DNA from 4 places in the Streptomyces sp. NPDC002888 genome. Region 1 is predicted to be linked to each of the others. Evidence: riboswitches for the same ligand, from Rfam matches in the RefSeq annotation. Region 1 holds a riboswitch; each other region holds the start of a gene.

Region 1 (7,684 bases):
TGCGGGAGACGGCGCCCCAGCCGATGGTCAGCACGACCTCGCGGGGCAGCGTGCCCGGCTTGTAGGACTCAGGGTTGGCGACGACGCGGCTGACGACGACCGAGGAGATCCGGCCGAGCTTCACGGACTCCGTGGACGTGGTGGCGTACGGCGTCGGGGAGGTGGTGTCGGCGGCCTGCTCGTCGGTGTGGCTGACGATGAAACGGTTGCCGGTGAGGACCAGCACGGTCACGTGCCGCCGCACCTCGTTCTGGTCGAACGTCGTCTCCTGGTGGACCAGGTACGACCGGATGGGCTCGCCGCCCACGGCGGCCTCCACCGCCTCGGCCACGAGGGCCGGGTAGTAGCCGCTGCGCTCGATCGCCGCACGCAGCCCCTGGGTCGTCGTACTGGTCTTGGCCATGCCCTCCATTCTACGGGGGTGCACTGACTGCGAGGGACCGCTCGTGGCCGCTCAGTACGCGGGAAGCGTCCGCGGGCCGAGGTCGTCGCGGGCGGGGGGCTGCGCCAGGCGCACGGAGGCGCCGAGCACGCTCAGCCCGCGCGGGGCGACGACGACCGGTTCCAGGGTGACCGCGACGACCTCCGGGTGGTCGTCGACCAGCCGCGACACGCGCAGCAGCAGCTCCTCCAGCGCGGGCGTGTCCACGGGCGTCGAGCCGCGCCAGCCGAACAGGAGCGGCGCGGTCCGGATCGAGCGGATCAAGGAGGTCGCGTCCCGGTCGGTGACGGGGACGAGCCGGTGCGCCATGTCCCCTAGCAGCTGGGAGGCGGCACCGGCGAGTCCGAAGGAGAGCACCGCGCCTGCCGCCGGGTCGATGACCGCCCGTACGACGGTGTCCACTCCGCGCGGGGCCATCCGCTGCACGACCGGCCGCAGCTCCTCCGGCTTCCCGAACAGGCCGGTCAACTCGGCGTACGCCCGCCGCAGTTGCCCCTCGTCGGCGAGGTCCAGCCGTACGCCGCCCAGGTCGGCGCGGTGTCGCAGGTGCGGGGCGGTGGCCTTGAGGGCCACGGGGTAGCCGAGGGTGCGGGCGGCGGCGACGGCGTCGTCGGCGGTGGGTGCGGCCACGGCGCGGTGCACGTGGACGCCGTACATCCTCAGCAGCTCGCAGGTCGCCTCCGTACCGAGCGTGAGCCCCTGCCCGCGCGCGAGCAGCCCACCGATCAGCTCGGCGGCCCCCTTCTCGTCGATGTCCTCGTACTCGGGCACCTTCCCCGGCTCAGCGGCCTCCCGCCGCCACCGCGCGTACTTCACCCCTTCGGCAAGGGCACGGACGGCGCGCTCGGCGGCGGGGTAGGCGGGGATGAGACGGGAGTCGGCAGGGGGGTCCGGTACCGCGGTGGGCAGGCGTTCCGCAGGGCGATGGGGGTCCCCCCGCTCGAGCGAAGCCGAGAGTGGGGGAGGGTGGGCACCGCCCGCAACGCCGGGTGTCTGGGAACCAACCTGTGGTGCAGTACTCGCCGCCGCCGACAACGCCTCCGCAAGCCCTCCGAGCTCCACGTGCACCACCATCACCGGCTTGGCAGGCGCAGCCCCCGCAGCCGACCGCAACGCCTCCGCCAACTCCGCATCCCCCGGCGACGCCTCCCCGATCGCCGGGATCGCCGTCACGATCACCGCGTCGCAGGTCTCATCGGCCAACGCGCGCGCCAGCGCCCCCCGGAAGTCCTCCGCCGACGCACCCGTCGTCAGGTCGAGCGGCGGCAACGGCCGCAGCCCCTCGGAGAGACACGCGTCGTACGTCAGCTGCCCCAGGGACTCGGAGTTCCCGAGGATCGCCACGCGCGGTCCCGTGGGCAGCGGCTGGCGGGCGAGCAGCAGCCCGGTGTCCACCAGTTCCGTGATGGTGTCCACCCGGATCACCCCGGCCTGCCTGAGCAGCGCGGACACCGTCGCGTGCGGCAACCGCGTCGCCCGTACGGTGTGCCCTTGGGGAGCGGAACCGGCACCCTGCACCACGACCAGCGGCTTCGCCGCAGCCGTGCGCCGTGCGAGGCGGGTGAACTTGCGCGGGTTGCCGATGGACTCGAGGTACATGAGGACGACGTCGGTGTCCGGGTCGTCGTACCAGTACTGGAGGACGTCGTTGCCGGACACGTCCGCGCGGTTGCCGGACGAGACGAAGGTGGACACGCCGGTGACGCCGGTGACGCCTCCCCCGCGGCGGTGGAGCCGGGACAGCAGTGCGATGCCGATGGCGCCGGACTGGGCGAACAGTCCGATGCGCCCGGGGCGCGGCATCTCTGGGGCGAGGGACGCGTTCAGCCGTACGTCCTGGGAGGTGTTGATGATCCCGAAGGCGTTCGGACCGATGATCCGCATGCCGTACGCGCGTGCGTGCCGGACGAGTTGGCGCTGACGCTCGCGCCCTTCGGGGCCGCTCTCGGCGTATCCGGCGGAGACCACGACGAGGCCCTGGACGCCGTGCTCGCCACACTCGGCGACGATTTCGGGCACGTGGTCGGCGGGGACGGCGACGACCGCGAGGTCGACGGGTCCCTCGATGTCGCGCACCGAGCGGTGTGCGGGCACCCCGTCGAGTTCCTTCAGCTCTTCGGGGAAGGCCTTGTTCACGGCGTGCAGGCGACCGGTGAAGCCGGCGTCCCGGATGTTGCCGAGGACGCTGCGGCCCACGCCGCCGGGTGTGCGGCCGACGCCGACGACGGCGACGGAACCGGGCATGAGCAGCCGTTGCACGGACCGTGCCTCGGCGCGGTGCTCGCGCGCGTACTGCACGGCGAGCGAGCGTTCGGTGGGTTCGAGGCCGAACTCCAGGTGTACGACGCCGTCCTCGAAGCTGCGCTTCTGGGTGTACCCGGCGTCCGTGAACACCTTGATCATCTTGGTGTTGGCGGGCAGCACCTCGGCGGCGAACCGGCGGATGCCGCGCTCACGCGCGACGGCGGCGATGTGTTCGAGGAGGGCGGAGGCGACACCGCGTCCCTGGTGGGCGTCCTGGACCAGGAAGGCGACCTCGGCCTCGTCGGCGGGGGCGGAGGCGGGCATCCCATGGGCGCCGATGCGGTCATAGCGTACGGTGGCGATGAACTCGCCGCCGATCGTGGCCGCGAGTCCCACCCGGTCCACAAAGTCGTGGTGCGTGAAGCGGTGGACGTCCTTGGCGGACAGGCGCGGGTAGGGCGCGAAGAAGCGGTAGTACTTCGACTCGTCCGAGACCTGCTCGTAGAAGCTGACCAGGCGCTCGGCGTCATCAACGGTGATGGGGCGGATGCGCGCGGTGCCGCCGTCGCGCAGCACCACGTCGGCTTCCCAGTGGGCGGGGTACTCGTGCCGGTCCGACGCGCTCTGCATGGGGCCAGAGTACGGCTCGCGTCCGACAACGGCGCGAGGCAGTCTGTGGAGGACGGAAGTCGGATCTAGGCCGAGGTTCGACGACCACATCCGGAACGGGACGCAGGACCGTTCCTGCCACGCTTCACGTGTGGAACACTGGTCTAGACAACCTGAGAATCGAAGGGCAGCATCACATGGCTGAGCGCCGCGTCAACGTCGGCTGGGCCGAGGGCCTCCACGCCCGCCCCGCATCCATCTTCGTCCGGGCCGCCACGGCCGCAGGTATCCCGGTGACGATCGCCAAGGCCGACGGCAACCCCGTCAACGCGGCCTCCATGCTGGCCGTCCTCGGCCTGGGTGCCAAGGGCGGCGAGGAGATCGTCCTCGCCTCCGAGGCCGAGGGCGCGGACGCCGCGCTCGACCGTCTGGCGAAGCTGGTCGCCGAGGGCCTCGAGGAGTTGCCCGAGACCGTGTGAGCGTCGCTCGCAGCATGCGCGGAGCCGTGTCGCCCCTTCCGGGCGGCGCGGCTCCGCCGTTTTCACGGCGCTTTCGCGAGGAATTACCGCAGGCATATAAGGGCGCCGCGTGACGTGATGCACGGAAAACATCGCGCAGGCACACCTGTGACGCGCGACCGGAAATTCCCGGCGCGCGCGAGAAAAGGGCAGCGGAAATACACGTCCACCGAATATCCCCCCTTTGTATACGGCCCCCGTGTTAATGCCGCTGGCCCGACATGTTTACGGGATGTTGCGAAGTCCTCACACGCTCCGGGTGTTCCCCGCCCGAAAAGCGCAGCCGGTGCGCGGCGGTCGCGCGCTCGGTGTGCAGCGCCGTGATCGCCCGCGCGCGCTCACCGTCGCCGCGCGCCACCGCGTCCACGATCGCGCCGTGCTCCGTCCAGGACTCCACGGGGTTGGCCGGGGCCTCCACCGCGTACATCCAGGCGATCTTGTGGCGCAGCTGGGTGAGCATGGAGGTCATCGCATGGCTGCCGGAGGCCTGTGCGAGCGTCTCGTGGAACCAGCTTCCCAATGAGCGCAGATCCTCGCTGTTGCCGCGCCTGGCGCGCTCCTGGCCCAGTCGCACGAGGCCGCGCAGCACCTTCAGATGGGCCTCCGTGCGCCGCTGGGCGGCCCGGGAGGCACCCAGCGGCTCCAGGAGCATGCGCATGTCCAGCAGGTCGGCGGCCTCCTGCTCGGTGGGTTCGGCGACGCACGCGCCCGCGTGCCGCCGGGTCACCACGAAGCCCTCGGCCTCCAGGGTGCGCAGGGCTTCCCGCACGGGGACGCGCGAGACGCCGTAGCGGCGCGCGAGGAGTTCCTCGGTGAGCCGGCTGCCGCGCTCGTAGACACCCGCGACGATGTCGTCCCGGATGGCCGTGCACACCGAATGCGCCGGAATACGCATGACCGACCTCCGCCTTAATCCCCGTGAAACGTCGACGATGGACGCGTGTTCAGTGACTCTATTGCAATGAGCCGGAATTTCCGATGGCGGGCCGGAATCCATGGATATTTTTTGGACAGCGGGGTCTGTGAAACGGCGAAAGCCCCGGCTCGGGGAGCCGGGGCCGCGGGATGTCCTGCGGTCTGTCGTCAGACGTTCACGCCGTGCTGACGGAGGTAGGCGACGGGATCGATGTCCGAGCCGTACTCCGGAGTCGTACGGGCCTCGAAGTGCAGGTGCGGCCCGGTCACGTTGCCGGTCGCGCCGGAGAGGGCGATCTGCTGGCCCGGGGTGACCTGCTGGCCCACCGAGACGCCGATGGACGACAGGTGGCCGTACTGCGTGTACGTGCCGTCGTTCATCTTGATCACGACCTGGTTGCCGTAGGAGCCGCCCCAACCCGTCTGGACGACGGTGCCGGAGCCGACCGCGTGCACCGCGGTGCCGCTCGCGGCGTGGAAGTCGACGCCGGTGTGGCTGCCGGAGGACCACAGCGATCCGCCGGACTTGTAGCCGGTGGAGACGTAGGAGCCGGAGATCGGCGCCACGAAGGCGTTGAGGCGCTTGCGCTCGGCGGCGCGCACGGCGCGGGCCTTGACCTCACGCGCCTGCTCGGCCTCCTCGCGCGCCTTCTTGGCCTCCGCGGCGGCCTTCTTGCGCGCGGCCTCCTCGGCCGCCTTCAGTTGCGCGGCCTCCTTCTGGGCCGCGGCCTGTTCGTCGACCCTGACGGCGACCGAGTCGCCGACGGTGACGACGGGGGTGAGGCCGGTCTGTTCGACGGCGGTGTCGGCGGCGAGCGCCGGCGCGGCGGTCAGGGTGCCGATGACACCGGTGGTGGCGAGCGCGGCGACGCCCGCGGCGCGGGCGGTGGTGCGCTTCATGCGGCTGGGACGACGGTGCTTCCCGGTGGCGCAGGTGAACGCCATGAAGTTGAGGGGTCCTTTCCTTCCTTCTCGCCTACCGGGTTAGCTGACGGGTTCGGAGCAGGAAGGTCTCCTACGGGCCCCCTCGCGACACGCGCGGGCGTCCGATTCACCCCAGGGACTGCCTAGTTGGGTCCCCGGCTCCCCTGGCTCGCGCCGTACGGGGACTCGGCGATGACTGTCCGGTGCCGCGGTTGCGGCGCACTGCCTGACGAACAGCCCGGATGACGCTAAGCGGGACGACTTTCAATCCCCAAACGGATCGCGGCTTTTGTAGCGCATCCCACAGGCCAGACAGGCAACCTCTCCCCCAATTCGGACATCAGGGGGCCCTGGAGACGTTTCCGCCCCAGGGCCCCCTGCGCCTGTGTGCCGCTACTCGGCGGACACCACCGTGACGGCGCCGATGCCGAGGGCCTCGACGGGCTCCTTGATCTGCGCGGCGTCACCGACGAGGACCGTCACCAGGCGGTCCACCGGGAAGGCGCTCACGGCGGCCGCCGTGGCCTCCACAGTGCCGGTCGCGGCGAGCTGCTGGTAGAGCGTCGCCTGGTAGTCGTCCGGCAGGTGCTGCTCGACCTGGTCGGCCAGCGTGCTCGCGACGGCCGCGGCGGTCTCGTACTTCAGCGGCGCCACGCCGACGAGGTTCTGCACGGCGACATCGCGCTCGGCGTCGGTGAGGCCGTCCGCCGCGAGCGTGCGCAGCACCGTCCAGAGGTCCTGCAGGGCGGGGCCGGTGTTCGGGGTGTCGATGGAACCGCTGATGGCGAGCATCGCGGCACCCGAGCCGTCGGGGGCCGAGCGCAGGACCTGCCCGAACGCCCGCACACCGTAGGTGTAGCCCTTCTCCTCGCGCAGCACACGGTCCAGGCGGGACGTGAGGGTGCCGCCGAGGCAGTACGTGCCGAGCACCTGCGCGGACCACACGCGTGCGTGCCGGTCGGGGCCGATGCGCCCGATGAGCAGTTGCGTCTGGACGGCGCCGGGGCGGTCCACGATGACGACACGGCCGGTGTCGTCGGCGGTCACCGCCGGCACGGGCCGCGGCTGGGCCGAGGAGCCCGTCCAGGCGCCCAGGGTGTCGCCGAGGAGCGCGTCCAGGTCGAGGTCGGTGAGGTCGCCGACGACCACGGCGGTGGCCGTGGCGGGGCGGACGTGCTTCTCGTAGAAGGCGCGAACGGCCGCGGAGTCGATGTTCTGGACGGTCTCCTCGGTGCCCTGGCGCGGGCGGGACATGCGCGAGGTCGCCGGGAAGAGCTCCTTGGAGAGCTCCTTGGCGGCACGGCGGGAGGGGTTGGCCAGCTCGTGCGGGATCTCGTCGAGGCGGTTGCGGACGAGCCGCTCGACCTCGCTGTCCGCGAACGCGGGCGCCCTGAGGGCGTCGGCGAGCAGACCGAGGGCCTTCGCCAGGCGCGAGGCCGGGACTTCGAGGCTGAGGCGCACGCCGGGGTGGTCGGCGTGTGCGTCGAGGGTGGCGCCGCAGCGCTCCAGCTCGGCGGCGAACTCCTCGGCGGAGTGCTTGTCGGTGCCCTCGGAGAAGGCTCGGGCCGTGATCGTGGCGACGCCGTCCAGGCCGGCCGGCTCGGCGTCCAGGGGCGCGTCCAGGAGCACCTCGACGGCGACGACCTGCTGGCCGGGGCGGTGGCAGCGCAGAACCGTGAGGCCGTTGTCGAGGGTGGCGCGCTCGGGGGCCGGGAAGGCCCACGGCTTGGCCTCGCCCGCCTGGGGCTGGGGGTGGAAGTCCATCGTGGCGAGCTCGGTCACTGGGCCGCCTCCTCGTTCTCGTCCTGGTCGGCGGGGGCTTCGGGGGCGGTGGGCTCGTAGACGAGCACCGCGCGGTTGTCGGGGCGCAGGCGGGCCTTGGCGGCCTCCTGAACCTCCTGAGGCGTCACCTCCAGCACGCGCTGCACGGCGGTCAGGGCGAGCTGCGGGTCACCGAACAGCACGGCGTAGCGGCACAGTTCGTCGGCGCGGCCCGCGACCGTGCCGAGGCGGTCCAGCCACTCGCGCTCCA
Region 2 (7,684 bases), on a different contig from region 1:
GGTCGGCGAAGGACAGCCAGTAGTGGGAGAAGAAGTACGGCTGGATCGCGTGGAGCTGGGGGATCTGGTCGAGGATCTGGACCGTGATCAGCAGGCCCACGGTCGTCGCCATCGCCGCGATGCCGCTGTTGGTGAGCGTCGAGACGAACAGGCCCAGGGCCGCGATCCCGATGAGGGACGCGGCGACGACCAGGGCGATGAACAGGGCCCGGCCCAGGCCGTCGGCGAAGCCGATCCGGGTGCCGGAGATCGTCGTCAGGTCGCCCAGCGGGAAGAGCAGCGCACCGACCGCCAGCGCCGAGGTCGCGACCACGAGGGTGGCCAGCAGGCAGAACGCCATCGTGGTCGCGTACTTGGTGAGGAGGAGGCGGGTACGGCCGGCGGGGGCGACCAGCAGGTAGCGCAGGGTGCCCGCGTTGGCCTCGCCGGCGATCGCGTCGCCCGCGACGACACCGACCGCCATCGGCAGGAAGAACGGGAGTGTCGCGGCCAGTGCCGTGAAGACGAGGAACAGCCCGTTGTTGGTGATCTGCGCGATGAACGCCGGTCCCTCGCCGCCGCCTCCGCCTCCGCCGGGACCGGCCGACGAACCGTCGCTGGTCTCGATCTTCACCGCGATCCCGACGAGGATCGGCACGGCCGCCAGCACGCCCAGCAGCGCGAGCGTGCGCCAGCGCCTCAGGGTGGTCAGCAGCTCGCTGCGCAGCAGACCGAAGGTCCACAACGGACTGGGTTTGCGCAGGGTTTCCGGCCGGTCCCCGGCGTGGGACTGCGGCACTGCTTCAGCCCGCGACATCGAACCCCTCCCCCGTGAGCGCCACGAACGCGTCCTCCAGGGAGGCCCGTTCGACGCCGAAGCCGCGCACGCGGACGCCCGCGGTGACCAACGCGGCGTTCACGTCGGCGAGGTCGCGCTCCGGAGGCTCGCCGGTCACCCGGTCCTCGGCGATCACGACGTCCCCGACGCCCTGTTCCTTCAGCACCCTGGCCGCCTCCCCCGCGTCCGGCGTGGTCACCACCAGCCTGCCCCGCGCGCCCGCCGCCAGCTCCGCCACCGGCCCCTGCGTGAGAAGCCGGCCCTGGGCCATCACCGCCGCATGGGTGCACACCTGCTCGATCTCGTCGAGCAGGTGGGAGGAGAGGAAGACGGTCGTGCCGTCGGAGGCCAGCTCCCGCACCAGGGAACGGATCTCCCGCATGCCCTGCGGGTCGAGGCCGTTGGTCGGCTCGTCGAGGACGAGCAGGCGGCGGGGCTGGAGCAGGGCGGAGGCGAGACCCAGCCGCTGCTTCATACCGAGGGAGTACGCCTTCGCCTTCTTGCCCCCGGCGGCCGTCAGGCCCACCCGGTCCAGCGCCGCGGCGACGCGCGTGCGCCGGGTGCGCGGATCGGCGACCGGGTCGGCGGCGTCGTAGCGCAGCAGGTTGTCGCGGCCGGAGAGGAAGCCGTACAGGGCGGGCCCTTCGATGAGCGCGCCGACGTGCGGCAGGACGGCGCGCGAGGCCCGCGGCATGGGGTGTCCCAGGACGCGGGCCGAGCCGGACGTGGGTGCGATGAGCCCCATCAGCATGCGGATGGTGGTCGTCTTCCCCGAGCCGTTCGGACCGAGGAAGCCGAAGACGCTGCCCTCCGGGACGGTCAGGTCCAGGCCGTCCACGGCGAGCTGTCCGCCGCGGTAGCGCTTGGTGAGCGCGCGGGTGGCGATGACGCCGTCGCGCGCGTCCGCCTCTTTCGGCTCCGTGGCGGACGGTTCGTCCATGACTCCCTCCCGCTTCCCGCTCTCCTGCTTTTCCGCTCTCCTGCTCTCCGCTCTCCTACTTTCCGGAGTTCGCCGCCTTCACCAGGGCGTCCTTGGTGACCGCGCCGACGTAGACCTTGCCGTCGTCGGTGATCAGGGCGTTGACCAGGCGGGTGGAGAACACCGTGCCCTTGCCGAACTTCCCGCTGACCTGGTCGCCGAGGGAGCCGAGGAACCCGCCGAGGTCACCGCCGGCTTCGGCGCCGGAGGGGACACTTTCGCCGCCGGTGTCGAAGGTGGCGACGGAGTTCCAGCCCTCGCCGAGGGTCTTCAGGCCGTCGAGCTCCTTGCCGAGGTCCTTCTCGGACTTCGGGCTCCGCTGCCCGCGGTCGGCGTGGTCGGCGTTCTCGTCCTCGGTGACCTTCGCGCCCTTCGGCGGGGCGAAGTCGAAGGTGGAGGCGGCCGGCTTGCTGAAGCTGACCTGCGTGAAGCCGGCGTCGACCACGGCCGCGCCGCCGCTCGCCGGAGTCAGCGTGAACTTCAGCGGCAGCCCGGTCTTCGCGTCCACGGCCACACTGATCGCGCCGACCGTGGTGCCGGACTGCTTCGGCTTGATGAGCAGCTTGTAGGCGTCCCGGCCGGCGACATGAACGGTGCCGTCGACGGTGACGGAAGTCGTGTCGTCGACCGACTTCAGGGCCTCCTCGGTGAGGTCCTTGGGAGTGGCGGGGACGTCTTCCCGCTTCTCACTCTTGTCGCTCTTGCCGTTCTTCTCCGCGCTTTCGGAGGCGGTGCCGTGGTAGACCTCGTTGGACTTGCTGTCGTAGCCCCAGACGTCCTTGCCGTTGTGGATCAGGCTGTACTCGGCGGCGTTCTCCAGGAGCGAGAGCTTCTGCCGTTCGGGGCCGTCGGCGGCGACGCGCAGGGTGTGCGTGCCGGAGGCCAGTTCGGTGAGCTTGGCGGACGGGTCCGCGGACGAGCCGTCGCCCTCGCCGGACCGCGTGGCGCCGGAAAGCAGGCCGCTCTCCAGTCCGCCGAGGTCGGGCAGGCCCAGGTCGGTGCTGATCTTCACGGTGCCGGACAGCTGCTGCACGTCCGACTGGGCGATTTTCTCGATGAGTTGCTGCGCGCTGACCTTCGGCAGGTCGGGGTCACCGGAGTCGGCGAGCGCCGGGACCAGCCCGATGGTCGCCGCCGCCACCCCCATGACCGCGACCGGGACGACGTACCTCGCGGCCTTGCGCCGTCCGGAGCGCAGGTCGTCGCCCTCCCCGGCGGTCGTGCTGTCATCGGATGCGTACGGTGCCATGTGTGCCTTACCTCCGTCGTCGGCGGCGGCTGCCCATCCCGCGTGTCCGTCTTCCACCCCGGGCAGCCATTCTCACCCGAATCGGTGAGGAGTGGTGATTTCCGTGGTGTCCATCTGACCAAATCCGCCGGGGGGTTGCGTCAACCCGCGGACTCAACTCCATGTACGCCTGCGGTATGACATGAGGAGGCGGCGCCTCCCCCGACCCGTAGGGGTCGTACGGGTGACGCCGCCGCGCGGGCCGAACAGCTCGGCCCTTCAGGAACAGGCGACCGACACGGCATCGGTGACGTGACGCACATCACATACCTTGGGTGCTCCGAGAGAACCGAAGGCCCTAGCCGGCCCGGTGCACCACCGCGTCGCACAGCTCCATCAGGGCGACCTTCGCGTCGCACTCCTTCAGCGGCACCAGTGCGGCCCGGGCCTCCTTCGCGTACCGCACCGTGTCCTGCCGCGCCTGCTCCAGCGCGGGGTGCGCCCGCAGGGCCGCCAGCGCCTCGGCGTGCCGGGCGTCGTCGGTCAGGTCGGAGTCCAGCAGCTCGCACAGGGCGATGTCCTCGGACAGCCCGAGCCGGGCCGCCCGCTCGCGCAGCCGCAGCACCGGAAGGGTCGGGATGCCCTCGCGCAGGTCCGTCCCCGGCGTCTTGCCCGACTCGTGCGAGTCGGAGGCGATGTCCAGCACGTCGTCCGCGAGCTGGAAGGCGACCCCCAGCCGCTCGCCGTACTGCGTCAGGACGTCGACCACGGTCTCGTCGGCGCCGGACATCATCGCGCCGAACCGGCAGGAGACCGCGACCAGCGAGCCGGTCTTGCCGCCCAGCACGTCCAGGTAGTGCTCGACCGGGTCGCGCCCGTCCGTGGGGCCCGCCGTCTCCAGGATCTGGCCCGTGACCAGCCGCTCGAACGCCTCCGCCTGGACCCGGACCGCCTCCGGCCCCAGGTCGGCCAGGATGTGCGAGGCCCGCGCGAACAGGAAGTCGCCGGTGAGGACCGCGACGGAGTTGCCCCAGCGCGTGTTCGCACTGTCCACCCCGCGCCGCACATCGGCCTCGTCCATCACGTCGTCGTGGTACAGCGTGGCGAGGTGGGTCAGCTCCACGACCACCGCCGACGGCACGATCCCCGGCGCGTACGGGTCACCGAACTGCGCCGCGAGCATCACCAGAAGTGGCCGAAAACGCTTCCCCCCCGCTCGCACGAGGTGCTGCGCGGCTTCCGTGATGAAGGGGACCTCGCTCTTGGTGGCTTCGAGCAAACCTTCCTCGACGGCCGCCATTCCGGCCTGGACATCGGCTTCCAGAACCTGGTCCCGCACGCTCAGCCCGAACGGCCCGACGACGGTCACGAGGGGTCTCCTGTCTGCTGGTGTCTACCGGCGCTTACATGGTTTGTCGATAGGTCGCTGCCATCACTCAAGTCAGCGTATCCGGTCACCTTTCGATCACTGATGCCCCCCGCCCCTCCCACCGGCTACGTCGCTCGGGCGGGAGACGCCGGAAGTTTCCATACCGTCCGGTCGGTACGAAATCGGACTGCATGTCTTTGATCGTCCGATACGGCGGGACATTCATCGGCTTACCCGCGAGCAGGGATTCATGTCATCCAGCCATGGACGCGCTGCGCCCGATTTGCCGCAATTGATTTCTCAATTCCCCTTGGTGGCATATGAGCTGAGGATGCGCGCGCAGTGAATTGGGTCACGTGCGGGTTTATTCGGACACTTCACCGCACGCCACCTTCCCCCTTTGCCAGTCACCGAGTTGAGCCTTGGCAGCCGCAAAGGATCAAGTGCCCCATACGCCTCAGACCAAGGTCAATGGGGCGAGACGTGTATCCACTACTTGTTCCCGACATGTGCTCTCGCATACGTTCCCGGCCTGTCGGGCGGACGCCGAATCCTGCCGCCGCCCGCCGCAACCCATCGACGAACTCACTCACGTACGGCAGGAGCGGGGGACCCAGGTAAGTCGCCGGGCCGGGCATCGCACCGGACCGGCTCGGGGTGAAGCCACGTCGCCGTTCGGCGGCCGGCCGGGCATCTCCCAGCCCGAACCCGACAGCTCACCTCGCAGGCGACGGAGAGGAATTCGCCATGCCCGCTGCCGGCCTGCCCCGCCGCACCCGCACGTCCCGCCTCGTTCGCACCCTCGCCGTCGCCGGCACCGGCGCCGCCGTGCTCGCGCTGCCGCTCATCGGCGCGACCAGTGCCTCCGCCGCCACCCCGACCGTGACGAGCGCTTCGGTCATGGGGTACCCGAACAACCTCGACGGCTGGATCCGCGGGTCGCTCGCCATCATGGCCGAGCGGAACATCCCCGGTTCCTACGACGGGATCTACCGCAACATCATGCGTGAGTCCTCGGGCAACCCCGACGCCATCAACCTGTGGGACTCCAACGCGGCCGCCGGCACCCCGTCCAAGGGCCTCCTCCAGGTCATCGACCCGACGTTCCAGGCCTACCACGTGCCCGGCACGTCGTTCGACCCGTACGACCCGATCGCGAACATCACGGCGGCCTGCAACTACGCGGCGGCCCGCTACGGCTCGATCGACAACGTCTTCGGCGCGTACTAGTAGTCGGCGCGTATCAGAGCGCCCTGTCCCCTCCCCCGTCAGGCCTGGCGGGGGAGGGGGCCCCTGCCCGTAGCCCTCGCGGATTCCGGGCAGGGGGCCCCTCCCCCGTCAGGCCTGGCGGGAAGCACCCCCGGTCGAGCCTGACGGGAGGCACCGGTCGGGCCTGACGGGAGGCAACCGGTCAGGCCTGACGGGAGGCAACCGGTCAGGCCTGGCGGGAAGCCCCCTCCCCGTCAGGCCTGTGGGAACAGTCTTTCGAGGACGACGGCGATGCCGTCGTCCTCGTTCGACGTGGTGACCTCGTCGGCCATGGCCTTGAGTTCGGGGTGGGCGTTGGCCATCGCGACGCCACGGGCCGCCCAGTCGAACATGGGGATGTCATTGGGCATGTCCCCGAAAGCGATCGTGTCCGCCGGGCTCAGGCCCAGGTGCTCGGCGGCCAGCGCCAGGCCCGTTGCCTTGGTGATGCCGCACGGCTGGAGTTCGACGGTCCCCGGTCCCGACATGGTGACCGTCGCGAGGGAGCCGACCACTCCGCGCGCCGTCGCAGCCAACTCGTCGTCGGACAGGTCGGGATGGCGCAGCAGGACCTTGCTGATCGGCGCGCACCACAGGTCGGCGCGCCGTCCGACCCGCACGGCGGGAAGGGTCGGGTGGGGCATCAGATACCCGGGCTCGATGAGCGTGAGCCCGTCGACGCCATCCTGGTCGACCGCGGCGTACACCTGGCCCACCTCGGCCTCGACCTTCTCGAGAGCTGTCTCCGCCAACTCCCGGTCCAGGGTGACCGACCACAGCAGACGGCCCGCGCCGGCGTCGTAGACCTGTGCGCCCTGCCCGCACACCGCGAGCCCCCTGCTGCCGAGGTCGTCGAGGAGCGGACGCACCCGGGGCGCCGGCCGTCCCGTCACGACGAGGTGCTGGGCACCCGCCCGTGCCACCCGCGCGAGCGCGGCGAAGGACCGGTCGGAGACGGTGTCGTCGCCGCGCAGCAGCGTTCCGTCCAGGTCGGTGGCGATGAGTGAGTACGCGGTGCGCTCGTCAGATGCGGTGGGTGCGGCCATGATCAGAGAATACGGACAGGACACGCCCCTCGACTCAGCGCGAACCGGACGACGACGGCTCCCACCGCAGCCCCGCCGCGCCTTTCAACTCCCCTGCCGTGGTCGGGTTTTCACCCCCAGGTGGTGCCCGCAGGCTCCTTGATGGTGGTGTTGATCCGGTTGAACATGTTGGTGAGGGAGATGGTGAGGAGCAGAGCGGACAGCTGCTTCTCGTCGAAGTGGTCGGCCACCTCGTCCCACAGCGCGTCCGGCACCGACTCCTCGGACCGGTCCGCGAGCCGCGTCATCGCCTCCGCCAGCCTCAGCGCGACGCGCTCGGCGTCGTCGAAGAACGGGGCATCGCGCCAGGCGGCGACGGACGCGATGCGCTCCTCGCTCGCACCCCCCTTGCGCAGGTTCTGCGTGTGCGCGTGAACGCAGGCACTGCACCCGTTGATCTGACTGGCTCGCAGCCCGACTATCTCGGCGACCTCCTGGGGGAGGTCGCCCTCCCCGATCGCCTGGAGGAGGCTGCCGATGCCCTTCATGGCGCCGGGGAGGACATTGGCGGGGTTCTGCATGCGAGCCTGCATGGTCTTTCTCCTGCGTCAGTGGTCAGTCGCCGTTGGTGAGGCGCTTTCACTGCACTGACGGAGCGGAGAAGGCCGGTGTGACAGGCCTGCCGGTGTGACAGGCCTGCCGACGTCAGCCGGAGATTTCTTTCTTCCGGGAGTCTTCCGGGAGTCTTCCGGGATTCCCTTCTACCAGCGTCCGGCTCAGCCGTGCGCCGACGCGAGATGCCGCGCCAGCCTCGGCGAGGCGAACTCCGTGCCGCACACGAACCGCATCACCGGGCCGTACGACGCCGCGGCCGGCAGCCCCGTGAAGTACAGCCCCGGCACGGACGACACGTATCCCGCGCCCAGCTTCGGTGTCCCGCGGCTGACCGCGAGTTCGGTGCGCAGCTCATGGCCGAGGAAGTCCATCGCGGCGAGGTCGACGCGATAGCCCGTCGCCG
Region 3 (7,684 bases), on a different contig from region 1:
TGCTGGACCGGGCCGGCGTCACCGGCGTCGACGGTGCCTCCCACAACGGCATGTGGGACATGTCGGTGCTCCAGGCCGTCCCCGGGCTGCGGATCGCCGCCCCGCGCGACGCCGAGCAGCTGCGCGCGCAGCTGCGGGAGGCCGTCGCGGTGGACGACGCACCGACCCTGGTCCGCTTCCCGAAGGAGTCGGTGGGGCCGGAGATCCCCGCGGTCGACCACGTCGGCGGCATGGACGTGCTGCACCGCGCGCCGCGGCCCGAGGTGCTGCTCGTCGCGGTCGGTGTCATGGCTCCCGTGTGCCTCCAAGCGGCCGAGCTGCTTCAGGCGCGCGGGATCACGTGCACGGTCGTCGACCCCCGCTGGGTCAAGCCGGTCGACCCGGCCCTTCCGGGCCTCGCCGCCGAGCACCGTCTGGTGGCCGTCGTCGAGGACAACAGCCGAGCGGCCGGCGTCGGCTCCGCCGTCGCGCTCGCCCTGGGCGACGCCGACGTCGACGTGCCGGTACGCCGTTTCGGCATCCCCGAGCAGTTCCTCGCGCACGCCAAGCGGGGCGAGGTGCTGGCCGACATCGGCCTCACGCCGGTGGAGGTCGCCGGCCGGATCGGCGCGAGCCTGGCCACGAGGGAGGCGGGCAGGGCCGTCGAGGAAGAGCTGTCCAAGGAGAAACAGGAATGACAACCGCCGAATCCGCGTCGCAGCCGTCGGGCCCGGCCGGGGACTTCGACCTCGGCGCCCTGCTCGCCGCACGCGGAGCCGAGCGCTACGAGCTGCACGCCAAACACCTCAACCACCAGCTCCCGCGCATGCTGCACACCATCGGCTTCGACAAGGTCTACGAGCGGGGTGAGGGCGCCTACTTCTGGGACGCGGACGGCAACGACTACCTCGACATGCTCGCCGGTTTCGGGGTGATGGGCCTCGGCCGCCACCACCCCGTCGTCCGCAGGGCGCTGCACGACGTCCTCGACGCCCAGCTCGCCGACCTCACCCGCTTCGACTGCCAGCCCCTGCCCGGGCTGCTGGCCGAGCGGCTGCTCACGCACAGTCCGCACCTGGACCGGGTGTTCTTCGGCAACAGCGGCACGGAGGCGGTCGAGACGGCGCTGAAGTTCGCCCGGTACGCGACGGGGAAGCCCCGGATCCTGTACTGCGATCACGCGTTCCACGGGCTGACCACCGGCTCGCTGTCCGTCAACGGCGAGTCCGGCTTCCGCGACGGCTTCGCTCCGCTGCTGCCCGACACGGCCGTCCCGCTCGGCGACCTCGACGCTCTGGCGAGGGAGCTGAAGAAGGGCGATGTGGCGGCCCTCGTCGTCGAGCCGATCCAGGGCAAGGGCGTGCACGAGGCCCCGCCCGGCTACCTGCGCGCCGCGCAGGAACTGCTGCACCGGCACAAGGCGCTGCTGATCGCGGACGAGGTGCAGACCGGACTCGGCCGAACCGGCGACTTCTACGCCCACCAGCACGAGGACGGCGTCGAGCCGGACCTGGTGTGCGTGGCGAAGGCGCTCTCGGGCGGCTATGTGCCGGTCGGGGCCACGCTCGGCAAGGACTGGATCTTCAAGAAGGTCTACTCGTCGATGGACCGGGTGCTGGTCCACTCGGCGAGCTTCGGATCGAACGCGCAGGCGATGGCGGCGGGCCTGGCCGTGCTGTCGGTCATGGAGAACGAGCAGATCGTCGCGAACGCGCGCGCCACCGGGGAGCTGCTGAGGTCCCGGCTCGCCGCGCTGGTCGACACGTACGAACTGCTCGCCGACGTCCGCGGCCGGGGCCTGATGATCGGCATCGAGTTCGGCCGGCCGAAGTCGCTGAAGCTGCGCAGCCGCTGGGCGATGCTCCAGGCCGCCCGCAAGGGGCTCTTCGCGCAGATGGTGGTCGTCCCGCTGCTCCAGCGGCACAGGATCCTCACCCAGGTCTCCGGCGACCACCTGGAGGTCATCAAGCTGATCCCGCCGCTGATCATCGGCGAGCGCGAGGTGGACCGGTTCGTCGACGCCTTCACGGAGGTGATGGACGACGCCCACGGTGGGGGCGGGCTGATGTGGGACTTCGGCAAGACCCTGATCAAGCAGGCGGTGGCGAACCGGTAGGGCTCGCTGGGTTTGCCTCTGAGGCAAGGAATTTGCCGCAGAGGCAAACCTCCGGCTCAATGGAGGCATGAGCTCCTCCGAACCCGACACCGGGACCGGGGCCGAATCCGGGGCCGAACCCGGCGTCGAGGCCGTCGTCGCGCCCAGGCTGCGGGCCCTGCGCCGGCGTGCCTCCCTCACCCTGGAGGCCGCGGCCCGCGCCGCCGGGCTTTCAGCCGCCCACCTCTCCCGACTGGAGACCGGGCAGCGCCAGCCCTCCCTGCCGATGCTGCTCGCGCTGGCCCGTATCTACGGTACGACGGTCTCGGAGCTGCTCGGCGAGACGGCCGCCGACCGGGACGCCGTCGTACGCGCCACCGACATGGAGCCGACCGCGGCGGGCGGCTGGACATACTGGCAGGCCGGCGCCCCCGGGCGCGGGATGCAGGCCCTGCGCGTCCATGTGCCGCACGGCTCGCAGGGCGACATCGTGCGCGTGCACCCCGGCGAGGAGTGGCTGCACGTCCTCAAGGGGCGGCTGCTCCTGCGCCTCGGCGACACCGCGCACCGGCTCGGGCCGGGCGACAGTGCGCACTTCGACTCGCTTACCCCGCACCGCATCGCCGCGCGGGACCCCGACGGGGTCGAACTCCTCTTCGTCCACACGCTGCTGCAGAGCCCCACGGCGACGCTCTGCCTCGGCCCCACCACGGGAGAAACGCCATGAGCGACATCGAACAGAAGTTCCCTCGTGCCCTCTGGGTCCGGCTGATCATCTACATCGCCGTGGGACACGCCCTCGCCGCCTTCATCTGGCTGCTGTTCGAGGCCGGGGCCCGGCACTAGAGGACGCGGCTCGACCTCAGTCGAGGAGCCGCCCGCGCAGCCGGTCCCGGGTCTTCGGGGCGAGTCCCAGCCCCTGCTCCAGGTAGGGGTCGACGCCGCCCCAGGTTTCCTCGATGGTCTCGAAGGCCGCCGACAGGTAGGCGGCGCGGGCGTCGAAGAGGGGGCTGAGCAGCTCCATGACCTCGGGGGAGTAGGCGCCGGCGGAGGAGCCGCCGCGGTGCACCTTGTAGCGGCGGTGCTTGGCGTTCGACTCCAGGTAGTCGGTGACGATCGCCTCGCGCTCCACGCCCAGGGCCAGCAGCGTCACGGCTATGGACAGCCCCGCGCGGTCCTTGCCGGCCGCACAGTGCATCAGGGCCGGGACGCTGTCCTCGGCGAGGGCGTGCAGCACCTGGGAGTGCTCGGCCGTGCGCTCCTTGATGATCGTGCGGTACGAGGTGATCATCCGGTGGGCGGCCTTGCCGTCGCCGAGGATCTCGCGCAGCTGGTCGGCGTGGCCGTCGCGGACCATCTTCCAGAACTCGGAGCCGTCCGCCGGGTCGGACAGCGGCAGGTTCACATTGCGCACGCCCGGCAGCTCGACGTCCGGACCCTCCAGCTTCTGGTCCGCCGCGTTGCGGAAATCGAAGATCGTGTGCAGGCCCAGGGTGGTGAGGAACGCGGCGTCGTCGTCGGTCGCGTGCGCGAGATGGCCGCTGCGGAACAGCACTCCGTGCCGCACCCGCCGTCCGTCTGCCGTCGGCAGTCCGCCCACGTCGCGGAAGTTGCGCACCCCGGCCAGCTCGGGTTCGGTCGACGGGACCTGCTGCGTCACGGGGGCTCCTCCCAGTCGGCCCCCGCCTGCGCGGCTCGTCGAATGACCGACGGGGTGCGGTCTCGACCATACGACACCGATTTACGGGCCAACGAGTTGTCCACAGGCCGATTACGGGTGGCATGCCGCGGCGACGCGTTGTCCACAGGCGTTGCCCGGAACGCCTCCGGACCTTGATGATGTTGGTGCTTGATCGCACCTGTTCGGATCTGTGAGGCCTGAATGCTGGAGATCGCGGAAAACGGCCGTACGTGGCTGCTCTCGGGACCCACGAGCAGCTACGCCGTCCACGTCACCGAGGACCACGAGCTCCTCCATCTGCACTGGGGCCCGAGAATCGCCCTGGCGGACGCCGAGGCCCTCGCCGTCCGCCCGCTGCCCGACTACTGGCCCTTCGAGTCCCCGCTCGACGGCCGCGAGGAGTACCCCGTCGAGGGGGGCCCGCGCTTCACCCGGCCCGCCCTGTCCGTGCGCACCGACGAGCGGCGCGGCACCGAGTGGCGCTTCGAGGCGTACGACACCGAGGGCGACCTCCTGCGACTGCGTTTCCGGGACGCCGGGCTGCTCGTCACGCTGCACTACCGCATCCGCGACGACGTGGTCGAGCGCTGGGTCACGCTCGACAACCAGGGACCCGCCTCCCTGGAGCTGCTGCGCGCCGACTCCGCCACCTGGACCCTGCCCGACCGTGACGGCTGGCGCCTGTCGCAGCTGCACGGCCGCTGGGCCGCCGAGTCCCGGCTGACGTCCTCCCCCCTCACCTACGGTGAGAAGGTGATCGGCAGCCGTCGCGGCCACACCGGTCACCAGCACCTCCCGTGGGTCGCCCTCGACACCGACGCGACCGAGGAGCGCGGCGAGGTCTACGGCTGTGCGCTCGGCTGGTCCGGCTCCTGGCGGATCGCCGTCGCCCAACTCCCGGACGCGCGCGTGCAGATCACCGGCGGCGCCGGGTACGACGACTCGGGCCTGCTGCGCCTCGCGGCGGGGGAGTCGTACACCACGCCCGTCTTCGCCGGCCTGTGGAGCGACGGCGGCTTCGGCGGCGCGAGCCGGGTCTGGCACGCCTACCAGCGGACGTACGTCGTCCCGGACGCCGAGCGGGACCGGCCCGTGCTGTTCAACTCCTGGGAGGCCACCGAGTTCGACATCTCCGAGGAGCAGCAGGCGACCCTCGCGCGGCAGGCAGCGACCATCGGCGTCGAACTGTTCGTGGTCGACGACGGCTGGTTCGGGGCGCGCACCAGCGACCGCGCCGGGCTCGGCGACTGGCGGCCCAACCCGGACCGCTTCCCCGGCGGCCTGCAGCCGCTCGCCGACTACGTCCACGCCCTCGGGATGCAGTTCGGCATCTGGGTCGAGCCCGAGATGGTGAACCCGGACAGCGAGCTGTACCGGGCGCACCCCGACTGGGTGCAGTACCAACCGGGACGAAAGCGGACTGAACTCCGCAATCAGCTCGTACTGAACCTCGCCCGCCGGGATGTCCAGGACTATCTCTGGGAGCAGCTCGACGCTCTCCTCTCCAGCGCCCCGATCGACTACGTGAAGTGGGACTTCAACCGCTGCTTCACCGACGCCGGCTGGCCGGGCGAGGAGTATCCGCAGCGACTCTGGGTCGACCACGTGAACGCCCTCTACGCCCTGCTGGACCGGCTGCGGGCGGCGCACCCGGGTGTCGCCTTCGAGTCCTGCTCGGGCGGTGGCGGCCGGATCGACCTCGGCGTGCTGAGCCGTACGGACCAGGTGTGGACCTCCGACAACACCGACCCCCTCGACCGGCTCGCCATCCAGCACGGCTTCAGCCAGATCCACCCCGCGCGGGTCATGGCCGCCTGGGTCACCGACAGCCCCAACACTCAGCTCAACGGCCGGGTCAGCTCCCTGCGCTTCCGGTTCGTCAGTGCCATGGCGGGCGTCCTCGGAGTCGGCGGCGACCTCGCCCAGTGGACCGAGGACGAACTCGCCGAGGCCCGGGAGTGGGTGGAGCTCTACAAGAAGATCCGTCCGCTGGTGCAGCACGGGGACCTTTACCGGCTACGGCCCCCGCGGGGCGGACTCAGTGCCGTGCAGTACGTCCGCGGGGACGAGTCCGTCGTCCTGGCCTGGCTGCAGGCGCAGCATCACGGCGAGCCGGTGCCGGCGCTGCGGCTGCGCGGGCTCGACCCGACAGCCTCGTACGAATGCCTCGAAACGGGCGAAATTCATCGAGGTGCCGTGCTGTTGCACCACGGGCTGCGCACCGGACTGCGGGGTGACCTGGATGCGGCAGTTCTCCGGCTGCGCCGCATCTGAGAGTTCTGTCCGAATTGCAGGGTTAATTCCAATTCGCTCTGAAAGAAAAGGGTCTGGAGCGACGTCACGTGATTAGCGTCATATCCGTGACCGTGCGTCGCCCGTCATGTCCACGTAATTCAGGTGGTTTTCAAGGGCTTTCACGAAAAACGGTGCCTTCGTATTACACGGAGTGTCACCGGGGATTCTCGCGGCGGATCACGAAAAGCGCATTGCCACGCAACCCTCTGCTTGTCCCTTCGCGTCCTGGTCGCTTACGTTCCACACCAATCCGGACGGACGCCCAATCCTGCCGCCGCCGGAGAACCGCACCCACTGACCCGTGCACGGCAGGAGCGGGGGACCCACAGGTAAGACCGCCTGTTCCGGTTCCCGGAACGGCTTGGGGTTAAGCCGCGCCTCGGCGCGGCCGGGCATCTCCAGCTCGCACCCGACAGCTCACCTCGCAGGCGCCGGAGAGGAATTCGCCATGCCCGCGAAGGGTAAGCACCGCCGCCCGAAGACCCAACGTTTCACCCGCTCCATCGCCGTCGCCGGAACCGGTGGCGCAGCGCTCGCCCTCCCCCTTCTCGGGGCCACCGGCGCCCACGCCGCTCCTTCCCAGTCCGCTCCCGAAAAGGCCGTTCAGTCCGCTCCGGTGGTGGAGAAGAAGGCCGCCGAGAAGAAGACCGCCGCGGACAACGCGAGCGCGCGGACCTACACCGTGAAGTCCGGCGACTACCTCTCGAAGATCGCCGAGGCCCAGCACCTCAGCGGTGGCTGGAAGAAGCTCTACGCCGACAACCGCGAGGCCATCGGCTCCGACCCGTCGCTCATCCACCCCGGCCTGAAGCTCTCCATAGGCAAGAAGGCCGCGACGAGCACCGGCAAGCCGTCCTCCTCGGAGTCGAAGGCGTCCAAGCCCTCGGCCTCCTCGAAGACCTCCACGTCCTCGAAGTCCTCCGCCGCGAAGACCACGACGGCCACCCAGTCCAACGACACCTCCACCGGCAGCGGTTACACCCTCCCCGTGGCAGGCGCCACCATCGGCACCCCGTACCACATGGCGGGCAGCATGTGGTCCAGCGGCTACCACACCGGCGTCGACTTCGTCGTCCCGACCGGCACGTCCCTCAAGGCCGTGGCCGCGGGCACGGTCGTCTCCGCGGGCTGGGGCGGCGCGTACGGCAACCAGGTCGTCATCAAGCTGGGCGACGGTTACTACGCCCAGTACGGCCACCTGTCCTCGCTCTCCGTCTCCGCCGGTCAGACCGTGACCGAGGGTCAGCAGGTCGGCCTCTCCGGCGCGACCGGCAACGTGACCGGACCGCACCTGCACTTCGAGATCCGGACCACCCCGGACTACGGCTCGGACGTGGACCCGGTCGCCTACCTCCGCTCGCACGGCGTCACCGTCGGCTGACGGAGCACCGCACCCCCGCACCACACCCCTGCCTGACACGCTGCCGAAGGCCGGACCCCGATCCCCGGGTCCGGCCTTCGGTGTGTCCGGACTCGCTCGCTCATGATCGCCGCGTTGCGGTTCTGTGGCAGGGGTTCCAGGAGTGTCGACAGCGAGGGCGGAGCCGGGAGACAGTGATCCCCGTCAGATGGCAAGCGCTTTCCATCCCGCACTTCACCCCGAGAAGGAGCCGTTTCCCGTGACGACCACGCGC
Region 4 (7,684 bases), on a different contig from region 1:
CGAGCGGCTGCTACGGGCCGGGGTATGTGCACGGGCTGCCGGAGAGGGAGTCACCGGAGGACGCGCTGGCCTGGGCGGCCGAGGAGCGGCGCGGGGTGACCGGGCTCCTGGTGCGGGGCGAGAGCGGCGACACGTGGCGACCGTACGGCTCACTGGTCGCGGACGTCCTGCGGGACCCTTCGTCGAAGCCGGTGCCGCTCGCCGTCTGGCGCTGCGCGCTGGACGGGACGCGCTCCGACGCGGACGTGCACCGCAACGTCCGTAGGACCGCCGGCGCCTTCTTCGCCCCCAAGGCCGAGGAGGGCGACCCCGACTCCATGCACATGATGGGTCTCCTGAGCGAGGGGGCCGAGGCACTGGAGTGGTTGCGCAAGGCGGTGGACGCGGGGAAGGGGGAGCTGTCCGGGCACGTGGGCGAGCTGCTGCTGGCGCGGGAGAAGGCGGAGGACGCGCTGCCGTATCTGCGGACGGCGGCGGAGCGGTATCCGGACGGAAAGGCGAGCCGGCTCCTCGGGAAGGCCCACCTCATGCTGGCCGAGCACTGGCTGCGGAAGGCCGCGGACGGGGGCGACGGCGAGGCCGGGGAGCACCTCGGGGATCTGCTGTACGGCAGAGGGGACGACGACGAGGCGGCGACGTACTACTGGGACGCGCTGGAGGCGGGGCACACCGGCATCGCCAGGAGCATGGGCCTGTACGCGCTGACCTGGGGACCGCGCGCGGCGGGACCGATCTGGCTGCGGCGAGCCGCGGACGCGGGTGACGAGCGCGCGGCCGAGCTGCTGAAGGCCGCCACAAGCCCGGTGTCCCCTTCCATGCAGGATGCCGGAGAGCTGTTCGCGCTCCGCCTCCACCACCCGGTCTACGCCACCAATCTCGGCATGGTCATGGAGGAACTGGGCAACCTCGACGACGCCAGAGCGATGTACCACGAGGGTTACGCGATGGGTGACCCCTACGGCGCCTACCGGCTGGCGGTCCTCCGCGAAAAGCAGGGCAATCCCGAAAGAGCCGCCTTCTGGTACCGCAAAGCCGCCGACATGGGCCACCCCGCCGCCAAGAAGGCCCTGGCGGAGATGGCCGAAAAGCCAGCTACCGTCAAGGAGTGACCAACCACCCCCAGCCCCCAGCTCCCGCCCCCGACCTCTTCACCTGGGAGTTCGCCACCAACCCCTACCCCGCCTACGCCTGGCTGCGCGAGCACGCCCCCGTGCACCGGACGAAACTCCCCAGCGGGGTCGAGGCATGGCTGGTCACCCGGTACGTCGACGCGAAGCAAGCCCTCGCCGACCAGCGGCTCAGCAAGAACCCGGCGCATCATGACGAACCCGCGCACGCCAAGGGCAAAACCGGCATTCCCGGTGAGCGCAAGGCCGAGTTGATGACGCATCTGCTCAACATCGACCCCCCGGACCACACCAGGCTCCGACGGCTCGTCAGCAAGGCCTTCACACCGCGCCGGGTCGCCGAGTTCGCCCCGCGGGTGCAGGAGCTCACCGACCACCTCATCGACGAGTTCGCCGGCCGGGGCTCGGCCGACCTCATCCACGAGTTCGCGTTCCCCCTGCCCATCTACGCGATCTGCGACCTGCTCGGCGTCCCGCGCGAGGACCAGGACGACTTCCGGGACTGGGCGGGCATGATGATCCGGCACGGCGGAGGCCCGCGCGGCGGGGTCGCGCGGTCCGTGAAGAAGATGCGCGGCTACCTCGCCGACCTCATCCACCGCAAGCGCGAGGCCCTCCCGGACACGGCCGCGCCCGGCGAGGACCTCATCTCCGGCCTCATCCGCGCCTCCGACCACGGCGAGCACCTCACCGAGAACGAGGCGGCCGCGATGGCGTTCATCCTTCTGTTCGCCGGCTTCGAGACGACCGTCAACCTTATCGGCAACGGCACCTACGCCCTCCTCACCCACCCCGAACAACGGGCCCGCCTGCAGGACTCCCTCACCGCCGGGCACACCGACCTCCTCGAGACCGGCGTCGAGGAACTCCTGCGCTACGACGGTCCCGTGGAGCTCGCGACCTGGCGGTTCGCCACCGAGCCGCTCAGCATCGGCGGGCAGGACATCGCGGCCGGGGACCCCGTTCTCGTCGTACTCGCCGCCGCGGACCGGGATCCGGAGCGGTTCGCGGAGCCGGACGTCCTCGACCTCGGACGGCGTGACAACCAGCACCTCGGTTACGGGCACGGCATCCACTACTGTCTCGGCGCGCCGCTGGCCCGTCTGGAGGGGCAGACCGCGCTCGCCACGCTGCTCACCCGGCTTCCCGACCTGCGACTTGGCGGGGATCCGGCCGACTTGAGGTGGCGGGGCGGACTCATCATGCGGGGACTGCGCACGCTGCCGGTGGAGTTCACGCCCTCATGGTGACCGGGCGAGTGCGCTGTGTACCCGATACATCAAGGTGACATGCCTTCAACTCTGTGATCTTCACGTGATCTACGCGGCATTAACTTGTGACAAGTGATCGGCTGTCGGTACGTTCACTCGTCAACGCGGCGACTCGGCTTCACCCGCCGCGTGGGTACGTGCTGTCTCGCGAAAGGTCACCGCATGCTCTCCGGGAACGGTCGCCACCGTCGCCCTCGCCAGGCTCCGGCTCTCCTCGTCGCTGCCGGGGTGACCGGCTCCGCCATCGCCATCCCGCTGCTCGGGGCCACCGGCGCCAGTGCGGCCGACGGCACGACGTGGGACAAGGTGGCCGACTGCGAGACCGGCGGAGCGTGGAGCGCCGACACGGGCAACGGGTTCTACGGCGGCCTGCACCTGAACCAGGAGCGCTGGGAGAAGTACGGCGGCCTCGAGTTCGCCTCCAGCGCCGACAAGGCCAGCCGTTCCCAGCAGATAACCGTCGCCGAGAAGATCCTCGACGACCTGGGCCCCGGCGCCTGGCCCACCTGCGGACTGCTCACCGGACTCGGAAAGGACTCGGGCTCGGCCGACGTCGACACGGGTGTGGCCGACGACGTGCCCTCCCGAGGTCTGTCCAATTCGTCCGGCGCATCTGGCTCATCCGGCGCATCTGGCTCATCTGGATCGTCCAATTCGTCGGATTCTTCCGACTCCTCCGGAACATCCGATGAGTCCTCGGGTGCGTCCAGTACCCCCGACGACTCTGCGACCGGATCCTCCACGGAACCGTCCCCTTCGCCCCCCTCGCCCTCTTCTCCCTCCAAGTCGGATAACTCCGCAAAGTCCGATTCGTCCGCCGATTCCGGCGCGACGAACTCACGGAGCCCCGAAAGCTCGCCCGCGGAAGGCCCCGCATCCGACAAGTCCGACGAGTCGGACAATGTGCAGCAGGGTGCGGGTTCTTGGAGCCTTGTGGACACCGGCTCCGTGACCGGCTCCGTGGACACCGGCACCGGCCGTCACCGCGGCGGCAGTGCCGACGAGACCACGGACGGCGGGGCCAAGACGGCCTCCTCCGGCCGTCACGCCTACACCGTCCGCCCCGGTGACACCCTGGCGTCCATCGCCGACTCCCTTGGCCTCGACGGCGGGTGGTCTGCCCTCTATGCCGAGAACAGGCAGGCGATCGGCGCCGACCCGAACAACATCTCCGCCGGTCAGACCCTTCGAGTCGGGGCTGAATAGGGCGAAAAGCGGCGGGAGTTAGCGCCACACTTCACACAAAATGTCCGCTTTGGTGAAAGTGTGGGATGAGTCTCAGAAGCCCTGATCGTCTTTGAAATTCCGTGGATCACGTGTCTACGGTCATGACCGCTCGCCAACGTGAGCCCCGGCTGCCGCAACGCCGAATCCTGCCAGCGGCCGTACGGGAACAGTCGTCGCGTCAAGCGCCGTAGGCAGGAGCGGGGGACCCAAGGTAAGTGCCGGGCCCGGACATTGAGACCGGATCCGGCTTGGGGTGAAGCCGCGCCTCGTGAGAGGTGCGGCCGGGCAACTCAACCGGCCCGAACCCGACAGCTCACCTCGCAGGCGTCGGTGAGGGGATCCAACCATGCTGTTTTCCGGCAAGGGCAAGCACCGTCGTCCGTCCAAGACCACTCGCGCCATCGCCATCGCCGGTGTGACCGGCGCCGCCGTCGCCGCCCCGCTGATGGCGGCCGGCAACGCCTCCGCCGCCACCGCCTCCGAGTGGGACACGGTCGCCCAGTGCGAGTCGGGCGGCAACTGGTCCATCAACACCGGCAACGGCTACTACGGCGGCCTGCAGTTCTCCGCCTCCACCTGGGCCGCGTACGGCGGCACGCAGTACGCCTCCCAGGCCAACCAGGCCAGCAAGGCGCAGCAGATAGCCGTCGCCGAGAAGGTCCTCGCCTCCCAGGGCAAGGGTGCCTGGCCGGTCTGCGGCAAGGGCCTGTCCGGCGCCTCCTCCAGCGGCAGCACCGACACCTCGTCCGGCAGCGGCTCCTCCAGCAGCGGCTCCTCCGGCAGCAGCTCCTCGAACGACAGCGGCACCAGCACCCGCTCGAGCGAGCAGCAGGCCTCCCGCTCCTCCGAGCGCCCGGCCGCCAAGAAGACCGTCACCACCCCGACCGGCAAGAAGGTCAAGAAGGGCGACGGCGAGTACAAGGTCGTCACGGGCGACACCCTCAGCTCGATCGCCACGAAGCAGAAGGTCGCGGGCGGCTGGGAGAAGCTGTTCGAGCTGAACAAGGACATCGTCCAGGACGCCAACCTCATCTACCCGGGCCAGCAGCTTCACCTGAAGTGATACGCGGGCTCGAGCCGAGGTCCTACGCGGACCCCAGCCGAACCAAAGCGTCCTCATAGCCGTGTCCTCCACAGTGGAGGACACGTGAGGGCCCCCCGTCCCCACGGGCTCCCCGCCCCGGTGCGTGTTCCCCCGTACGCACCGGGGCGGGGTTTTTCTTTGCCCGTCCTTCGCCCGCAATCCCCGTACCGCCCTTTGTTCCAGCCGGGAACAATGTGTACCGTCAGCCTGTCCACGAGGCGGTCGGTCGGCTGCCGATGCCCCGGGGGCGGTTAGGCTCTAGTCGCAAGGCCCACGGGCCCCGCACTTCCAGCGTCACATCCCATGAAGGAGATGCTCGTGCCGTCCATCGACGTCGTCGTAGCCCGGGAAATCCTGGACTCCCGAGGCAATCCCACGGTCGAGGTCGAGGTCGGCCTCGACGACGGCAGCACGGGTCGTGCCGCCGTCCCCTCCGGCGCCTCCACCGGCGCCTTCGAGGCCATCGAGCTCCGCGACGGTGACCCGAACCGCTACCAGGGCAAGGGTGTCGAGAAGGCCGTCCTGGCCGTCATCGAGCAGATCGGCCCGGAGCTGGTCGGCTACGACGCCACCGAGCAGCGCCTGATCGACCAGGCCATGTTCGACCTGGACGCCACCGACAACAAGGGCTCGCTCGGCGCCAACGCCATCCTCGGCGTCTCGCTCGCCGTCGCCCACGCCGCCTCCGAGGCCAGCGACCTCCCCCTCTTCCGCTACCTGGGCGGCCCGAACGCGCACCTGCTGCCGGTGCCGATGATGAACATCCTGAACGGCGGCTCGCACGCCGACTCCAACGTGGACATCCAGGAGTTCATGATCGCCCCGATCGGCGCGGAGTCCTTCTCCGAGGCGCTGCGCTGGGGCACCGAGGTCTACCACACCCTCAAGAAGGTCCTGAAGAGCAAGGGCCTGGCCACCGGCCTCGGCGACGAGGGCGGCTTCGCCCCGAACCTCGGCTCCAACCGCGAGGCCCTCGACCTCATCCTCGAGGCCGTCAAGGAGGCCGGCTACACCCCCGGCGAGCAGATCGCCCTGGCGCTCGACGTCGCCGCGTCCGAGTTCTACAAGGACGGCTCCTACCTCTTCGAGGGCAAGGAGCGCTCCGCCGCCGAGATGACCGACTACTACGCCGAGCTCGTCGCGGCGTACCCGCTCGTCTCCATCGAGGACCCGCTGTTCGAGGACGACTGGGACGGCTGGAAGACCATCACCGAGAAGCTCGGTGACAAGGTCCAGCTCGTCGGCGACGACCTGTTCGTCACCAACCCCGAGCGCCTCGCCCGCGGTATCGACGAGGGCGCCGCCAACGCCCTGCTGGTCAAGGTCAACCAGATCGGTTCGCTGACCGAGACCCTGGACGCCGTCGAGCTGGCCCAGCGCAGCGGCTTCAAGTGCATGATGTCCCACCGCTCCGGCGAGACCGAGGACGTCACCATCGCCGACCTGGCCGTCGCCACCAACTGCGGCCAGATCAAGACCGGCGCCCCGGCCCGCTCCGAGCGCGTCGCCAAGTACAACCAGCTGCTGCGCATCGAGGAGATCCTCGACGACGCGGCGGTGTACGCGGGCCGCTCGGCCTTCCCCCGCTTCAAGGGCTGAACCTTCAAGGGCTGAACCTTCAAGGGCTGGGCCTTCCCGGGTTAAGCCTTAGCCAGTCGTACGTACGTCCCCGTACTCGGTCCCGTACCGTGTGCGGGGACGTACGCACGTGTGAAACGGGAGGCGCGGGGACATGGCCGTGAAGGACCGGGACCGTTTCTCCACCGCGACCAGGATCCGGTTGCTCGGTGAGCAGACGGCGGCCCGTGTCTACCGCTCCCAGACCAAGCGGCAGGCCCGCCGCTCCCGCCTGACCAGCCGGGCGGCCCTGCTCGCCCTGGTCCTGTGCTCGCTGATCGTGGCCCTCGCCTATCCGATAAGGCAGTACGTCTCCCAGCGCGCCGAGGTCGCCGATCTGCAGCGGGAGAAGGCGCAGGCCAAGCAGCGGGTCGAACAGTTGCGCGACCTCAAGGCGCGCTGGCAGGACGACGCGTACGCGGAGCAGCAGATCCGGCAGCGGCTGCACTATGTGATGCCCGGCGAGACCGGGTACATCGTGATCGACCCGGCCGCGGCCAAGCAGGCACACGCCGACCTGGTGGCGGCCGACCGCCCCTGGTACTCCAACGTCTGGGACGGGGTCGACAAGTCCGACGCCTCCGACCAGTGAGACCGGTAGACCCAATGGGCCGGTAGGCCCGATGGACCGGTAGACCCGATAGAAAGACAGGCATGGAAACGCCCCCGCCGACCACTCCGCGCACCGAGCCCACCGACGCGGACGTCGAGGCCTTCAAGCAGCAGCTCGGACGCCCGCCGCGCGGGCTGCGCGCCATCGCGCACCGGTGTCCGTGCGGCCGGCCGGACGTCGTCGAGACGGCCCCCCGTCTGCCCGACGGCACGCCCTTCCCGACGCTGTACTACCTGACGTGCCCGCGCGCCGCCTCGGCGATCGGCACGCTGGAGGCGAACGGCGTCATGAAGGAGATGACGGAGCGGCTGCAGACCGACCCGGAACTCGCCGCCGCGTACCGTGCCGCACACGAGGACTACATCGCGCGCCGTGACGCCATCGAGGTCCTGAAGGGCTTCCCGAGCGCGGGCGGCATGCCGGACCGGGTCAAGTGCCTGCACGTGCTGGTGGGCCACTCCCTCGCCGCGGGGCCGGGCGTGAACCCGCTGGGCGACGAGGCGCTCGCGATGCTGCCGGAGTGGTGGCGCAAGGGGCCGTGCGTGCAGCAGCTCGTGGCGCCGGACCCGGCGGACGAGCACCCGGGCGAGGAGGGCACGGTCTCCGACCCCGCCGAGGCCCGCAGCGGCTTCTTCGCGGACACCCCGCTCGTTCCCGACGGTTTCGGCCGGGTCGCCGCCGTCGACTGCGGTACGAACTCCATCCGGCTCCTCGTCGCGGACGTCAACCCCGCCACGGGTGAACT

Evidence for each region. Region 1 has a riboswitch for cyclic di-AMP ahead of ACFYWX_RS33450 (M23 family metallopeptidase). Riboswitches for the same ligand answer to the same signal wherever they lie in the genome.
Region 2: another riboswitch for cyclic di-AMP. It lies ahead of ACFYWX_RS27825 (transglycosylase SLT domain-containing protein); the one in region 1 lies ahead of ACFYWX_RS33450 (M23 family metallopeptidase).
Region 3: another riboswitch for cyclic di-AMP. It lies ahead of ACFYWX_RS26680 (peptidoglycan DD-metalloendopeptidase family protein); the one in region 1 lies ahead of ACFYWX_RS33450 (M23 family metallopeptidase).
Region 4: another riboswitch for cyclic di-AMP. It lies ahead of ACFYWX_RS18240 (transglycosylase family protein); the one in region 1 lies ahead of ACFYWX_RS33450 (M23 family metallopeptidase).

Annotation. Positions count from the first base shown of each region.
Region 1 covers NZ_JBIAPU010000024.1:125,954-133,637, reverse strand. The annotation lists gene ACFYWX_RS33470 (DUF5998 family protein) at 1-412, opposite strand, end outside; gene ACFYWX_RS33465 (GNAT family N-acetyltransferase) at 455-3,316, opposite strand; gene ACFYWX_RS33460 (HPr family phosphocarrier protein) at 3,493-3,774, shown strand; gene ACFYWX_RS33455 (GntR family transcriptional regulator) at 4,016-4,708, opposite strand; gene ACFYWX_RS33450 (M23 family metallopeptidase) at 4,897-5,673, opposite strand; cyclic di-AMP (ydaO/yuaA leader) riboswitch at 5,688-5,854, opposite strand; gene ACFYWX_RS33445 (M16 family metallopeptidase) at 6,046-7,434, opposite strand; gene ACFYWX_RS33440 (M16 family metallopeptidase) at 7,431-7,684, opposite strand, start outside.
Region 2 covers NZ_JBIAPU010000018.1:86,821-94,504, forward strand. The annotation lists gene ACFYWX_RS27805 (ABC transporter permease) at 1-796, opposite strand, end outside; gene ACFYWX_RS27810 (ABC transporter ATP-binding protein) at 783-1,757, opposite strand; gene ACFYWX_RS27815 (outer membrane lipoprotein carrier protein LolA) at 1,813-3,045, opposite strand; gene ACFYWX_RS27820 (polyprenyl synthetase family protein) at 3,383-4,393, opposite strand; cyclic di-AMP (ydaO/yuaA leader) riboswitch at 4,961-5,136, shown strand; gene ACFYWX_RS27825 (transglycosylase SLT domain-containing protein) at 5,141-5,623, shown strand; gene ACFYWX_RS27830 (HAD family hydrolase) at 5,857-6,687, opposite strand; gene ACFYWX_RS27835 (carboxymuconolactone decarboxylase family protein) at 6,798-7,259, opposite strand; gene ACFYWX_RS27840 (FAD-dependent oxidoreductase) at 7,443-7,684, opposite strand, start outside.
Region 3 covers NZ_JBIAPU010000017.1:86,596-94,279, reverse strand. The annotation lists gene dxs (1-deoxy-D-xylulose-5-phosphate synthase) at 1-677, shown strand, start outside; gene ACFYWX_RS26705 (aspartate aminotransferase family protein) at 674-2,095, shown strand; gene ACFYWX_RS26700 (helix-turn-helix domain-containing protein) at 2,163-2,801, shown strand; gene ACFYWX_RS26695 (DUF6126 family protein) at 2,798-2,920, shown strand; gene ACFYWX_RS26690 (tyrosine-protein phosphatase) at 2,937-3,734, opposite strand; gene ACFYWX_RS26685 (alpha-galactosidase) at 3,957-6,029, shown strand; cyclic di-AMP (ydaO/yuaA leader) riboswitch at 6,333-6,494, shown strand; gene ACFYWX_RS26680 (peptidoglycan DD-metalloendopeptidase family protein) at 6,499-7,431, shown strand; gene ACFYWX_RS26675 (DUF6250 domain-containing protein) at 7,670-7,684, shown strand, end outside.
Region 4 covers NZ_JBIAPU010000010.1:109,547-117,230, reverse strand. The annotation lists gene ACFYWX_RS18255 (tetratricopeptide repeat protein) at 1-1,109, shown strand, start outside; gene ACFYWX_RS18250 (cytochrome P450) at 1,106-2,377, shown strand; gene ACFYWX_RS18245 (transglycosylase family protein) at 2,561-3,604, shown strand; cyclic di-AMP (ydaO/yuaA leader) riboswitch at 3,799-3,967, shown strand; gene ACFYWX_RS18240 (transglycosylase family protein) at 3,972-4,688, shown strand; gene eno (phosphopyruvate hydratase) at 5,028-6,308, shown strand; gene ACFYWX_RS18230 (septum formation initiator family protein) at 6,442-6,918, shown strand; partial or broken gene ACFYWX_RS18225 (DUF501 domain-containing protein) at 6,981-7,385, shown strand; gene ACFYWX_RS18220 (exopolyphosphatase) at 7,641-7,684, shown strand, end outside.